2 regions of the Mesorhizobium sp. M0088 genome follow, and region 1 is predicted to be linked to the other one. Evidence: riboswitches for the same ligand, from Rfam matches in the RefSeq annotation. Region 1 holds a riboswitch; the other holds the start of a gene.

Region 1 (5,637 bases):
CGCAGTTCCTCCGGCGTACGCTCCGAATGGACGATGCCGCGGCCGGCGGTCATCAAATTCACGTCGCCGGGCTGAATGACCATTTCGGTGCCGAGTGAATCGCGATGCCGGATCTTGCCGTCGAACAGATAGGTGACCGTCGACAGGCCGATATGCGGATGCGGACGGACGTCGAGCGCCTGGCCGGCCCGCAGGATGGCAGGACCCATGCGGTCGAAGAAGATGAACGGCCCGACCAGCCGCCTTTTTGCCGTCGGCAGGGCACGGCGCACCTGAAAACCGCCGATGTCCTTGGCGTTCGGAATGACCATCAATTCGATCTGGTCGCTGGCAAAGGCGTCGCCTGCCTCAGGGTCTTTCCCGGGGAAGAAGCTCATGGACTCTCCTTGTCGGCCGTCGAAGGCCGCCTGGCCGCGTCAGGCAAAGCGGATCGCCGCCTTTGCCCGCAGCTTGGCCGCCACCTCTTCGCGATTACGCGGATGCTGATGGGTTTCCAGGGAATCGAGCAGTTCGCGCGCCGAGGCCGCGATGGCTTCGACGGCATGGTCGAAGGCGTGCTGGTTCTGCTTCGAGGGCCGCGTCGTTCCGCTCAGCTTGCGGACGAACTGAAGAGCCGCGTCGCGCACCTCGTCAGGGGTTGCCGGCGGATCAAAATTGAACAGGGTCTTGATGTTTCTGCACATCGCTTCCGTATCTCCTCTTGTCCTTGAGCTGTTTCAATCGGGACGAGTTATATCCTCGATCATGATCATGTCCAAAAACCGGTGAGGCGAGCCTATGTTCGGACCGGGCCTCAATCCGCGTCGAGCGGCTCCGTTCCGACCGGCTTGCCGTCGCGCGACAGCCTGATCTTCTCGACCTTGTCCTCGGCGGCCTTCAGCAGCCGGTCGCAATGCGCCTTCAGCGCCTCGCCACGTTCATAGATCTTGATCGACTGGTCGAGCGGCACGTCGCCACGCTCCAGATCATCGACGATCTTCTCCAGCGCATCGAGTGCCTGCTCGAAGCTCATCGCCTTGACGTCTTCGTTGGTCTCATCGGCCATCATTCATCCTTTCATCAGTCGCCCGACATGGGCGGCGACCGAAAATGCCAATCCCTGCAGATCGTAGCCGCCCTCGAGCAGGCTGACGAGCCGGTTGCCGCTGTGGCGTGCCGCGCGCTGCATCAGCTGGCCGGTCGCCCAATCGAAATCATCCTCGGTCAGATTGATCTCGGCCAGCGGATCGCGGTGGTGCGCGTCGAACCCCGCCGAAATGATAATCAGGTCGGGCGCGAAATTGTCGAGCGCGGGCAGGACGCGCGACAGGAAGGCATCGCGAAACACCTCGCTGCCAGTCTGCGGCGCCAGCGGCGCGTTGACGATGTTGCCGGCGCCCGTTTCGTTCTTCGCTCCGGTGCCGGGATAAAGCGGCATCTGGTGTGTCGAGCAATAGAGCACCGACGGATCGTCCCAGAAAATGTCCTGCGTGCCATTGCCGTGATGCACGTCCCAGTCGACGATGGCAACGCGTTCGACACCGTGTTTCTTCTGCGCATAACGCGCCGCGATCGCCGCCGTGTTGAACAGGCAGAAGCCCATGGCCGTGGTCTTTTCGGCATGATGGCCGGGCGGCCGGGCGGCGACGAAGACGTTGTCGGCGCGGCCCGAAAAGACGTCATCGACGGCGGCGTTAGCGGCGCCGATCGCGGTGATCGCCGCTTGCCAGCTCTTCGGACTGGCAGTGGTGTCGGCATCGATGCGGGCAATCCCCTCGTCGGGAATGGCGGCGCGCACGCGGGCGACGAAATCGGCGGGATGCGCGTAGAGGATGGTGGCCTCGTCGCCTTCCGGCGCCTGGATACGATCGAGCCCGGCAAAGGCTTCCTCATCGAGCACGCGCTCGATGGCACGCAAGCGGTCGGGCCGCTCGGGATGTCCGGGCGGCGTGAGATGCTCGAGGAAGATCGGATGGGTGTAGAGACGGGTGGTCATCGTCCTAATCTAGTGACCCGGATCGACAAAGGCCATGCACGGGCGGCCGATGACTGGGGAAAATCGCGACTGCGTCCATTCGCGTCGCTGCAAGCATTGGCGTCCTCAGCACTTCGGCGTAAGGTTTTTGGTACTGCCTGGTGCCCGCCGCAAGCGGGAGAATCGGGAACACGGTTGAATTCCGTGGCGTGCCCAACGCTGTGAGGGGGACCGCGCCGGTAAATGCCACTGTCGATGACGGGAAGGCACCGGACGCGGGTTGATCCCGAGCCAGAAGACCGGCCTGGCAGGCATCGTCATCCGCATGGCCAGGCGGATGATATCAATTGCAATCGCAAGGGGACAAGCGATGCCGGAACACCTGACCGCTGCTGTTGGCGACGGATTTGACCAGAGTGCGCGCGATGCGGTCTATCGCGCCATGTTCACACGGCGCGACGTGCGCAGCCATTTCCTGCCCACCGCGATCGATGACGACGTGCTGGCGCGGCTGCTGCTTGCTGCCCATCACGCGCCATCGGTCGGCTTCATGCAGCCATGGAATTTCATTGTCATTCGTGACATCGAGCGACGGGCGGAGGTGCGCGACCTGTTCCTGGCCGCGCGCGAACAGGAACTGCCGGCGATCGAGGCGGAAAAACAGGCACTGTACCGCAAGCTCAAGCTGGAAGGCATCTGCGAAAGCGCGCTCAACATCTGCATCACCTGCGATAGGCAGCGCTCGAAGGGTTCGCCGCTGGGACGCTGGCACAATCCGGAGATGGATCTCTACAGCACCGTCTGCGCGGTGCAGAATTTCTGGCTGGCCGCGCGTGCCGAGGGCGTCGGTGTAGGCTGGGTCAGCATCATCGAAGCGCAGGCGCTAAAGCGGCTGTTGGCCATTCCGGACCACGTAACGCCGATCGCCTATCTCTGCGTCGGCCGTGTTTCCGAGTTCGCTCCCAAACCGGACCTTGAAACGCATGGCTGGGGACGGCGGCTGCCGCTGCCGGAGCTGATCATGAGCGAGACCTTTTCCGGGCAAGGCGAGACACAGCTCAAATCCACCGTGGCGCGCCTCAACACCGTTTCTGCCTCACCAGACATCACCCGCCCGGCCGATCAGGGTGTGGCGCCGGCCGTAGCCCAGCGCGAACCGCCGAAGGAGGCGAGCGCCTTGTCCTTGAGCTCCCTGAACTTCGACGACGCCTCGGCCAGCCGGGCGTCCCAGGCCGGATCCGGCACCTGGCCCGCGATGGTCTTGAAATAGACCTGCATCAGGCAGGCGATGGCGAAGGGTTCAATGAATGCCGCCTTGAATGCCCAGGCGAAGACGATGGCGAGCACAAAAGCCCAGCCGGCGAGCTGGCCAGGCATCAGGAACAGAATCGCGCCGGCAGGCGCCAGCATCATCAGAAAGATGATGAACGACACGCCCCACATGATGACCGCCAGCCAGACGGCGTTCTTGACCATGACCTTGCCGTTCTGGGCATAGAGCACGACGCCCTGGCGCGCCGTCTCGAAGGGCGAGGCTGAATTGATGCGGATGTTGTAGCCGAGGATGATCTCGTCGACATAGGTCAGCGACAGGCGGATCACCGTGTTGATGAAGGAGACCAGGCCGCTCAGGCCCGGTATCGGCAGGAAGGCGGCGATGCCGCCGAGCAGGCCGGTGATGGCGCGGATGGCGCCCTTGACGAGTTGGTCGACGACGAAAAGGATGTTGGCCTCGGCGAAACGCTGGGTCACGATATCCCTGGCATAGGCGATCTGGTCCTGACCGCCGGGAATGTCGCGGCCGTCGATCAGATGAACCATGACGGCGATGTGGCCGGCCTTGACGACATAGAGGATGTATTCGCGGATCCAATACACAGCGATCGAGACGAGGCCAAACCCGACCACGCCGCCCCACAGGGCAAAGGACATGGGCCCGTCGGGATCAGTGGAGATATGGCCGACGCCATAGCCGACCGAGGCGCCGGTGCCCGTCGCCATAATGTAGGCCAGCGTGATGCCGAAATAGACGATCATGCGAAAGACGATGAACGGCCAGGTCCGCATCATGATGGACACCGACCGGCCGATCTCAAAATCCCACATGTGCCCCGAATCTCCGCCTCAGAGATGGTGGAAGAGGATGGACTCAACCCTGCGATTGTCAATTGCCGGCCCTGACGCCAAAAGGCAACGAATTCGGGCTAACGGGTTTCTTCGGAGCCTTCGCCGGCGCGTAGGCTGACGGAGCATCAAACGAAAAACCCGCCTGTGCGGCGGGTCACTGGCGCAAATCAGCACCATGGACGAATATGTACCTTAGCTGAGGTCACCGAGTCAAGAAAAAATTCCTATCGGGAACAGCTGCCGGCACGAAAGCTCCGGTGGGAACTTCAATTCGACTGCGGGTCCGGCTTCTTGAGCAGGCCTTCGAGCAGTTGCTTGAACGCCGTCACCACCTTCTTCGACGTCGCTTCGGGGTCGCTCGAATTGGCGATCCGTTGCGCTGCCTGGCTGCTCGCTCCGTTGATCAATCGCGAGGCCGTCTCGGGGTCGAGGCTGGAGACAACGACCCCCTCGTCCTGCAGCGCGGTCAGATGGTCGGTCATTGAAGCGATGCACGCACTGCAATTCGGCCATTGCGCTGGATCCCCCAGCACGGCCGGGCCATCCCGGAACATGATGCGCTGGATTTCCGGCTCCAGCGCCATCTCGATATAGGTCGAGCACTCGTCGACGAAATGTTGCCAGCGGGTCGGCGCTCTCGACGCGACCTCATTGATGCGCGCCGCCATCTCGCCGTCAATCTGGGCTATGACCGCCTGCAGCAGCCCCTTCTTGTCGCCGAAATGATGATAGAGCGCGCCGCGCGTCAGCCCGGCCGAAGCGGTGAAATCATCCATCGAGGCTTCCGCATAGCCTGTTGTGCCGAAGGCATGACGGGCCGCCGCGATCAGCTTGGCGCGCGTCTCGGCGATCATCTCCTTGCGGGGTCTGTGCATGGCTTCTGGCCCTATTCACATACGCAACGTATGCCAATTGACATACGCGACGTATGGTCTATTTAATGATCATACGCTCCGTATGTAATTGTCCAATCGTCCTTTGTCGAGGAACCAACCGATGCAAAATCCCTACGCGGAAATCTTTCGTGCCCCCGGAGCCAAGGGCTTTGCGGCCGCCGGCTTCATGGCGCGCCTGCCGATCGCCATGGCGCCCATCGGCATCGTGGCGATGCTGTCGCAGACGCGTGGCGAATACTGGCTGGCCGGAGCCGTCTCGGCGACATACGCGCTGGCCAACGCCTTCGTCGCGCCGCAGATATCGAGACTGGTGGACCGCCTGGGCCAGACACGAATCGTGGTGCCCACCACCATCATCGCGGTGCTGGCTTTCGCGGTCCTGATAGCGGCGGCCAACCAGGACTGGCCGGTTTGGACGCTGTTCGTATCGGCACTGCTGGCCGCCGCCATGCCAAGCATACCTGCGATGGTGCGCGCGCGCTGGACGGAGATTTTCCGGGGGCGGCCGCAGATGAACACCGCATTCGCCTTCGAGTCCGTGGCCGATGAACTGGTCTATATCGCCGGGGCATCGCTATCGGTCGGCCTGAGTGCCGCCCTATTCCCGGAAGCCGGCGTTCTGGTGAGCACATTATTTCTCGCATTCGGATCAGCGGCCTT
Region 2 (5,637 bases), on a different contig from region 1:
TCCGTACCTTCCCACGGGGACAAAAAATCGAAATTGCGGAATTCCTGCTTGAGCTCGACCGGCTCATAGATAACGCGCTTGGCCTCGTCGTCGTAGCGCACCTCGACGAAGCCGGTCAGCGGGAAATCCTTGCGCAGCGGATGGCCTTCGAAACCATAGTCGGTCAACAGGCGGCGCAAATCGGGATGGCCCGAAAACAGCACGCCGTAGAGATCGTAGGTCTCGCGCTCGAACCAGTCGGCACCGGGAAAGACGCCGGTGATCGATGGCACCATGGTTTCCTCGTCGGCCTGCACCTTGATGCGGATGCGCACATTCTGCTTCGGCGACAACAGATGATAGACGACGTCGAAGCGCTTGGCCCGCGACGGATAGTCGGCGCCGCAGACGTCGATGATCGAGATGAACTGGCAGCGCGCATCGTCGCGCAGGAAGGTCATGACCTCGACCAGATCGCGCGGCTCGACGCGGATGGTGAGTTCGCCATAGGCGATATCAGCCTCGTTCACGCGGCCGATCAGCTTCTCGCCGAGATAGTTCGACAGTTCGCTCAGGGATGCGGTCATGGATTTACCGTTCGATCGTGCCGGTGCGGCGGATCTTCTTCTGCAAGAGAAGAATGCCGTAGAGCAGCGCTTCGGCGCTCGGCGGGCAGCCGGGCACATAGATATCGACGGGCACGATGCGGTCGCAGCCGCGCACCACCGAATAGGAGTAGTGGTAGTAGCCGCCGCCATTGGCGCAGGAGCCCATCGATATGACGTAGCGCGGTTCCGGCATCTGGTCGTAGACCTTGCGCAGCGCCGGCGCCATCTTGTTGGTCAGCGTGCCGGCGACGATCATGATGTCGGACTGGCGCGGGGACGCGCGCGGCGCGACGCCGAACCGCTCCGAATCATAGCGCGGCATCGAGGTGTGGATCATCTCGACCGCGCAGCAAGCGAGGCCGAACGTCATGAACATCAGCGACCCGCTGCGCGCCCAGGTGATGAGCGCCTCGGTCGAAGTGACCAAAAAGCCCTTGTCGGCCAACTCGTTGTTGATCTCGAGGAAGAAGGGATCGTCCTCCCCCACCGGCCTGCCGGTGTTGGGATCGATAATACCCTTGGGCTTCGGCGCGACGAGGGTGCCTGAACTGTCGTTCAATCCCATTCCAGCGCTCCTTTTTTCCATTCATAGGCAAAGCCGATGGTCAGCACCGCCAAAAACACCATCATCGACCAGAAACCGAGCATGCCGATCTTCGAAAACGACACCGCCCACGGAAACAGGAAGGCCACTTCCAGGTCGAAGATGATGAACAGGATCGACACCAGGTAGAAACGGATGTCGAACTTCATGCGGGCGTCGTCGAACGAGTTGAAACCGCACTCATAGGCGGAAAGCTTTTCGGGATCGGGATTGCGGTAGGCCACCAGGAAGGGCGCGGCCAGCAGCGCCAGGCCGACAACCAGCGCCACGCCTATGAACAGGACGATGGGCAGGTATGAGCTCAAGAGTGCGTTCATGCTCGGCTTTCCGTTGGCGCCAATCCAGTTTGATTACAGCACCGGACCCTAATGCGGAAGCGTGACAGTTTAACCGCTGAACCGTTTTAAGGGCCTATGCTGCAACGCGGCGAGGGTTAGCGCAGCACTTCCAGCGAAGCAAGTCAAACCTTGTTCAAAACACCGACCTGGACGGCATATCGCGGCAAACTGGTCCGATCCGCTCCTGTTTGATTTCCTTCGCTTTTTACTCCACTTTTCTCTCCTGACATGGATGCCGCCAAAACCCTGCTAGCATGGGTTGGAATCAGCCATTCGACCCTCGGTCAAAACACTTCAAAGTGATGCCTGCATGAAGGAAAAGATTTCGCTCCCCACGGCCCGTCGCATCGCGCTTGCCGCCCAGGGGTTTCTCGATCCCCGCCCGACCGGCACGCCCGACCGCCGGCATTTTGCCCGCACCCTCTCCCGCACCGGCCTGCTGCAGATCGATTCCGTCAGCGCGGTGGTGCGCGCTCATTATATGCCGCTCTATTCGCGCCTTGGTCCCTACCCGTTCTCGCTGCTCGACAACGCGGCCGTGACGCGTAAGCGCACGGTTTTCGAATACTGGGCGCACGAGGCGTCCTTCCTGCCGGTCGAGACCTACCCGCTGATGCGCTGGCGCATGCAGCGCGCCGAGCGCGGCGACGAAATGTATCTGGGCCTCGCCAAATGGGGCCGCGAACATGCCGCCTATATCGAGGAGATCTACCGCCAGGTCGCCGAGCGCGGCCCGATCGCCGCTTCCGCGCTCGAAGGCCAGAAAGGCTCGGGCGGCTGGTGGGGCTGGAGCCACGCCAAGCATGCCTTCGAATGGCTGTTCTGGGCCGGACGCATCACCACGGCGCACCGTCGCGGTTTCGAGCGCTTCTATGATCTGCCCGAGCGCGTGCTGCCGCAGGCGGTCCTCGATCTGCCGGTGCCGACGCCTGAGGACGCGCACCGCGAATTGCTGCGCATTTCCGCCCGCGCCCACGGCGTGGCGACTTCAGGCGATTTGCGCGATTATTTCCGCCTGTCGCCGGCCGATATGAAAGGCCGGTTGGAGGAACTGGTTGAAACCGGCGAATTGCTGCCGATGCGCGTCGAAGGCTGGGACAAGCCGGCCTATCTTCACCGGGATGCCCGCCTGCCGCGCAAAGTCGAGGCCCGCGCCCTGCTGGCGCCGTTCGATCCTGTCGTCTTCGAACGCTCGCGCACAGAGCGGCTGTTCGACTTCCACTACCGCATCGAGATCTACACGCCGGCCGACAAGCGGCAATACGGCTACTATGTCCTGCCGTTCCTGCTCGGCGACAGGATCGTGGCACGCGTCGACCTCAAGGCAGATCGTCCGGCCAGCGTGCTGCGGGTCCATGCGGCCTACGCCGAGCCCAAGGCGCCACCTGAAACCGCTGCAGAACTGTTCGAGGAATTGAAGCAGATGCAGGGCTGGCTTGGCCTTGAGCGCATGGAAGTGACCCCGGCCGGCGATTTGGGTCCGGCGCTGGCCGACATCGCCATGTCGTAAGCTCGCGTTGACACCGCCGCCCGCAAAAGCCTAAATCCGGTTCAGATGGTCTCTTGCCCGCAACGGCAAGAGCTAAGAGGGAATGCGGTGCGGGGCAAAATCCCAAATCCGCGGCTGTCCCCGCAACTGTAAGCGAAGAGCCAAGGCCGAAAGCCACTGGGAGTTCCCGGGAAGGCGGCTACCCAAGGCGATGACCCGCGAGCCAGGAGACCTGCCGTCTGCGACTATAGAATCCGATCGCCCGGCGGGTTTCCGGGCAAGGAGCCCGATCTTTGGACCACGACAGCAGTTTTTCGGCTGGCACAGCGGATATTTCGTCCGGCCATGATGATGCCTTGGCCGGCGTCACCATCATCGTCTGCGCCTCCTGCCGCGATGAGACCGGCTCCGACGCCCATCCTCGCGCCGGCGAATTGCTGGCGGAGGATACGCGCCGCGCCGCATCCGGCGACGACATCCGCATCCGCAGCGTCGAATGCCTTGGCAATTGCAAGCGGCGCCTCAGCGCCGCCATCCTGCGCGACGGCTGCTGGAGCTATGTCTTTGGCGACCTGACCGAGACCAGCGGCGCCGACCTCGTCACGGGCGCCAAGCTTTTCGCCACCTCGACCGACGGTCTCATTCCCTGGCGTGGCCGTCCCGATAGCCTGAAGCGTGGCCTCGTTGCCCGCATCCCTCCCCTCGACATGCTGAAGGACTGACCATGACTGCCCCAGATTCGTCTGCGAACCTCTCCCGCGTTCCCTGCACCGTCGTCACCGGCTTCCTCGGCGCCGGCAAGACGACGCTGGTCCGCCATCTCCTGGAAAACGCCGGCGGCAAGCGCATTGCCATCATCGTCAACGAGTTTGGCGACATCGGCATCGACGGCGAGATCCTGAAGGGCTGCGGCATCGACACCTGCCCGGAGGAAAACATCGTCGAACTGGCCAATGGCTGCATCTGCTGCACCGTCGCCGATGATTTCGTCCCGGCGCTTGACAAGATCCTGTCGCTGACGCCGAGGGTCGACCACATCCTGATCGAGACTTCGGGCCTGGCGCTGCCCAAGCCGCTGGTCCAGGCCTTCCAGTGGCCGAGCGTGAAAAGCCGGGTGACTGTCGATGGCGTCATTGCCGTGGTCGACGGCCCGGCCTTGGCCGAAGGCCGCGTCGCCAACGACATGGATGCCCTGCAGGCGCAGCGCGCCGGGGACGAGACGCTCGACCACGACGACCCGGTGGAAGAACTGTTCGAGGACCAGATCGCCTGCGCCGACCTGATCATCCTGTCGAAGAGCGACCTGATGGACGCCGCCGGCACCGCCCGCGCCAATACCATCATTGGCGAACACTCCGCCCGCGCGGTGAAGATCGTGCCGACATCGCATGGCAAGGTCGATCCCTCGGTGCTGCTCGGGCTCGGTCTCGCCGTCGAGGACGACATCCAGAACCGCAAGTCCCATCATGACGGCGCGTTCGACCACGAGCATGACGACTTCGACACCTTCATCGTCGACATTGCCTCGATCGCCAATCCGGACGAGCTGGCAAAGCGCGTCGCCACCGTCGCAGAAGAAGAGAACGTGCTGCGCGTAAAAGGCTTCGTCGAAGTCGGCGGCAAGCCGATGCGGCTCTTGCTGCAGGCCGTCGGGCCGCGCGTCAATCATTACTATGACCGCGCCTGGACTGCGCAGGACGACCGCCGCTCGCGTCTCGTCGTCATCGGCCTGAAAGGGCTGAACCGCCCGGCGATCGAGCGTATACTCGCCGGCTGATTTCGGACACGGGTCGCGATGCACATCCTCACCACGACATCCGCCTCGCTCGACGACCTCGCCGAGCCGGTCGATCTGCGGCAGACGCCGGCGGATATCGTGGCGCTGTCCTTCACCGACAGCGACCTCGCCGGACTGGCGGCAGCCTGGAAGGCCGATGCCGGCCGCCTGCCCTCGATGCGGCTGGCCGCACTTCGTGACCTGCGCCATCCCATGTCCGTCGACCTCTGGATCGACAGCGTCGCCCGCCACGCCAAGATCATCCTCGTGCGCATCCTCGGCGGCTACGACTGGTGGCGCTACGGCTGCGACCAGCTCGCCTCGACCGCCCGCGAACGCGGCATAAAACTGGCGCTGCTGCCCGGCGAATGCCGCGACGAGGATTTGCGCCTGATCGAAGCCTCCACGCTGCCGCGCGAAGAGTTGGACGGCCTGCTCGACTATTTCCGCGAGGGCGGCCCGGCGAATATGAGCGCGCTGGTGCGGAGATTGGCGCGGCTGGCGGGGTCGGATGCGTCTTTCGTCGAACCGGTCGCCGTGCCCAAAGCTGGCTACTACGAACCCGGACGTGGCGTCGTCCCCCTCCCCCTCGAGGGGAGGGTCCGGCCGCAGGCCGGGGGTGGGGTCCTCTCCGAAGCGCGCCGACTCAAAGAAACGCCGCGTCCGGTCGTACCGACCCCACCCGGCCCTGCGGGCCACCCTCCCCTCGAGGGGGAGGGAAAGGTCGTGCCTATCCTGTTCTACCGCTCGATGCTGCTGGCCGCCGATGTCGCGCCGATCGACGCACTTTTTGAAGCTCTGCGACAGCGCGGCATCAACCCAGTCCCCATCTTCGTCTCCAG

What was found. A riboswitch is a leader RNA that binds a small molecule or an ion and turns the genes downstream of it on or off. The one in region 1 is predicted to bind cobalamin.
Region 2: another riboswitch for cobalamin. It lies ahead of NKJ67_RS32610 (DUF1636 family protein); the one in region 1 lies ahead of bluB (5,6-dimethylbenzimidazole synthase).

The regions. Positions count from the first base shown of each region.
Region 1 is NZ_JAMYUI010000003.1:185,968-191,604, forward strand. Features, by position in the region: gene NKJ67_RS05175 (pirin family protein) at 1-377, opposite strand, end outside; gene NKJ67_RS05180 (DUF2277 domain-containing protein) at 417-683, opposite strand; gene NKJ67_RS05185 (exodeoxyribonuclease VII small subunit) at 794-1,045, opposite strand; gene NKJ67_RS05190 (histone deacetylase family protein) at 1,049-1,975, opposite strand; cobalamin riboswitch at 2,097-2,276, shown strand; partial or broken gene bluB (5,6-dimethylbenzimidazole synthase) at 2,325-2,954, shown strand; gene NKJ67_RS05200 (hypothetical protein) at 3,077-4,060, opposite strand; gene NKJ67_RS05205 (TetR/AcrR family transcriptional regulator) at 4,348-4,956, opposite strand; gene NKJ67_RS05210 (MFS transporter) at 5,078-5,637, shown strand, end outside.
Region 2 is NZ_JAMYUI010000038.1:31,730-37,366, forward strand. Features, by position in the region: gene NKJ67_RS32590 (NADH-quinone oxidoreductase subunit C) at 1-566, opposite strand, end outside; gene NKJ67_RS32595 (NuoB/complex I 20 kDa subunit family protein) at 571-1,152, opposite strand; gene NKJ67_RS32600 (NADH-quinone oxidoreductase subunit A) at 1,143-1,508, opposite strand; gene NKJ67_RS32605 (winged helix-turn-helix domain-containing protein) at 1,840-3,039, shown strand; cobalamin riboswitch at 3,069-3,272, shown strand; gene NKJ67_RS32610 (DUF1636 family protein) at 3,312-3,740, shown strand; gene cobW (cobalamin biosynthesis protein CobW) at 3,743-4,795, shown strand; gene cobN (cobaltochelatase subunit CobN) at 4,814-5,637, shown strand, end outside.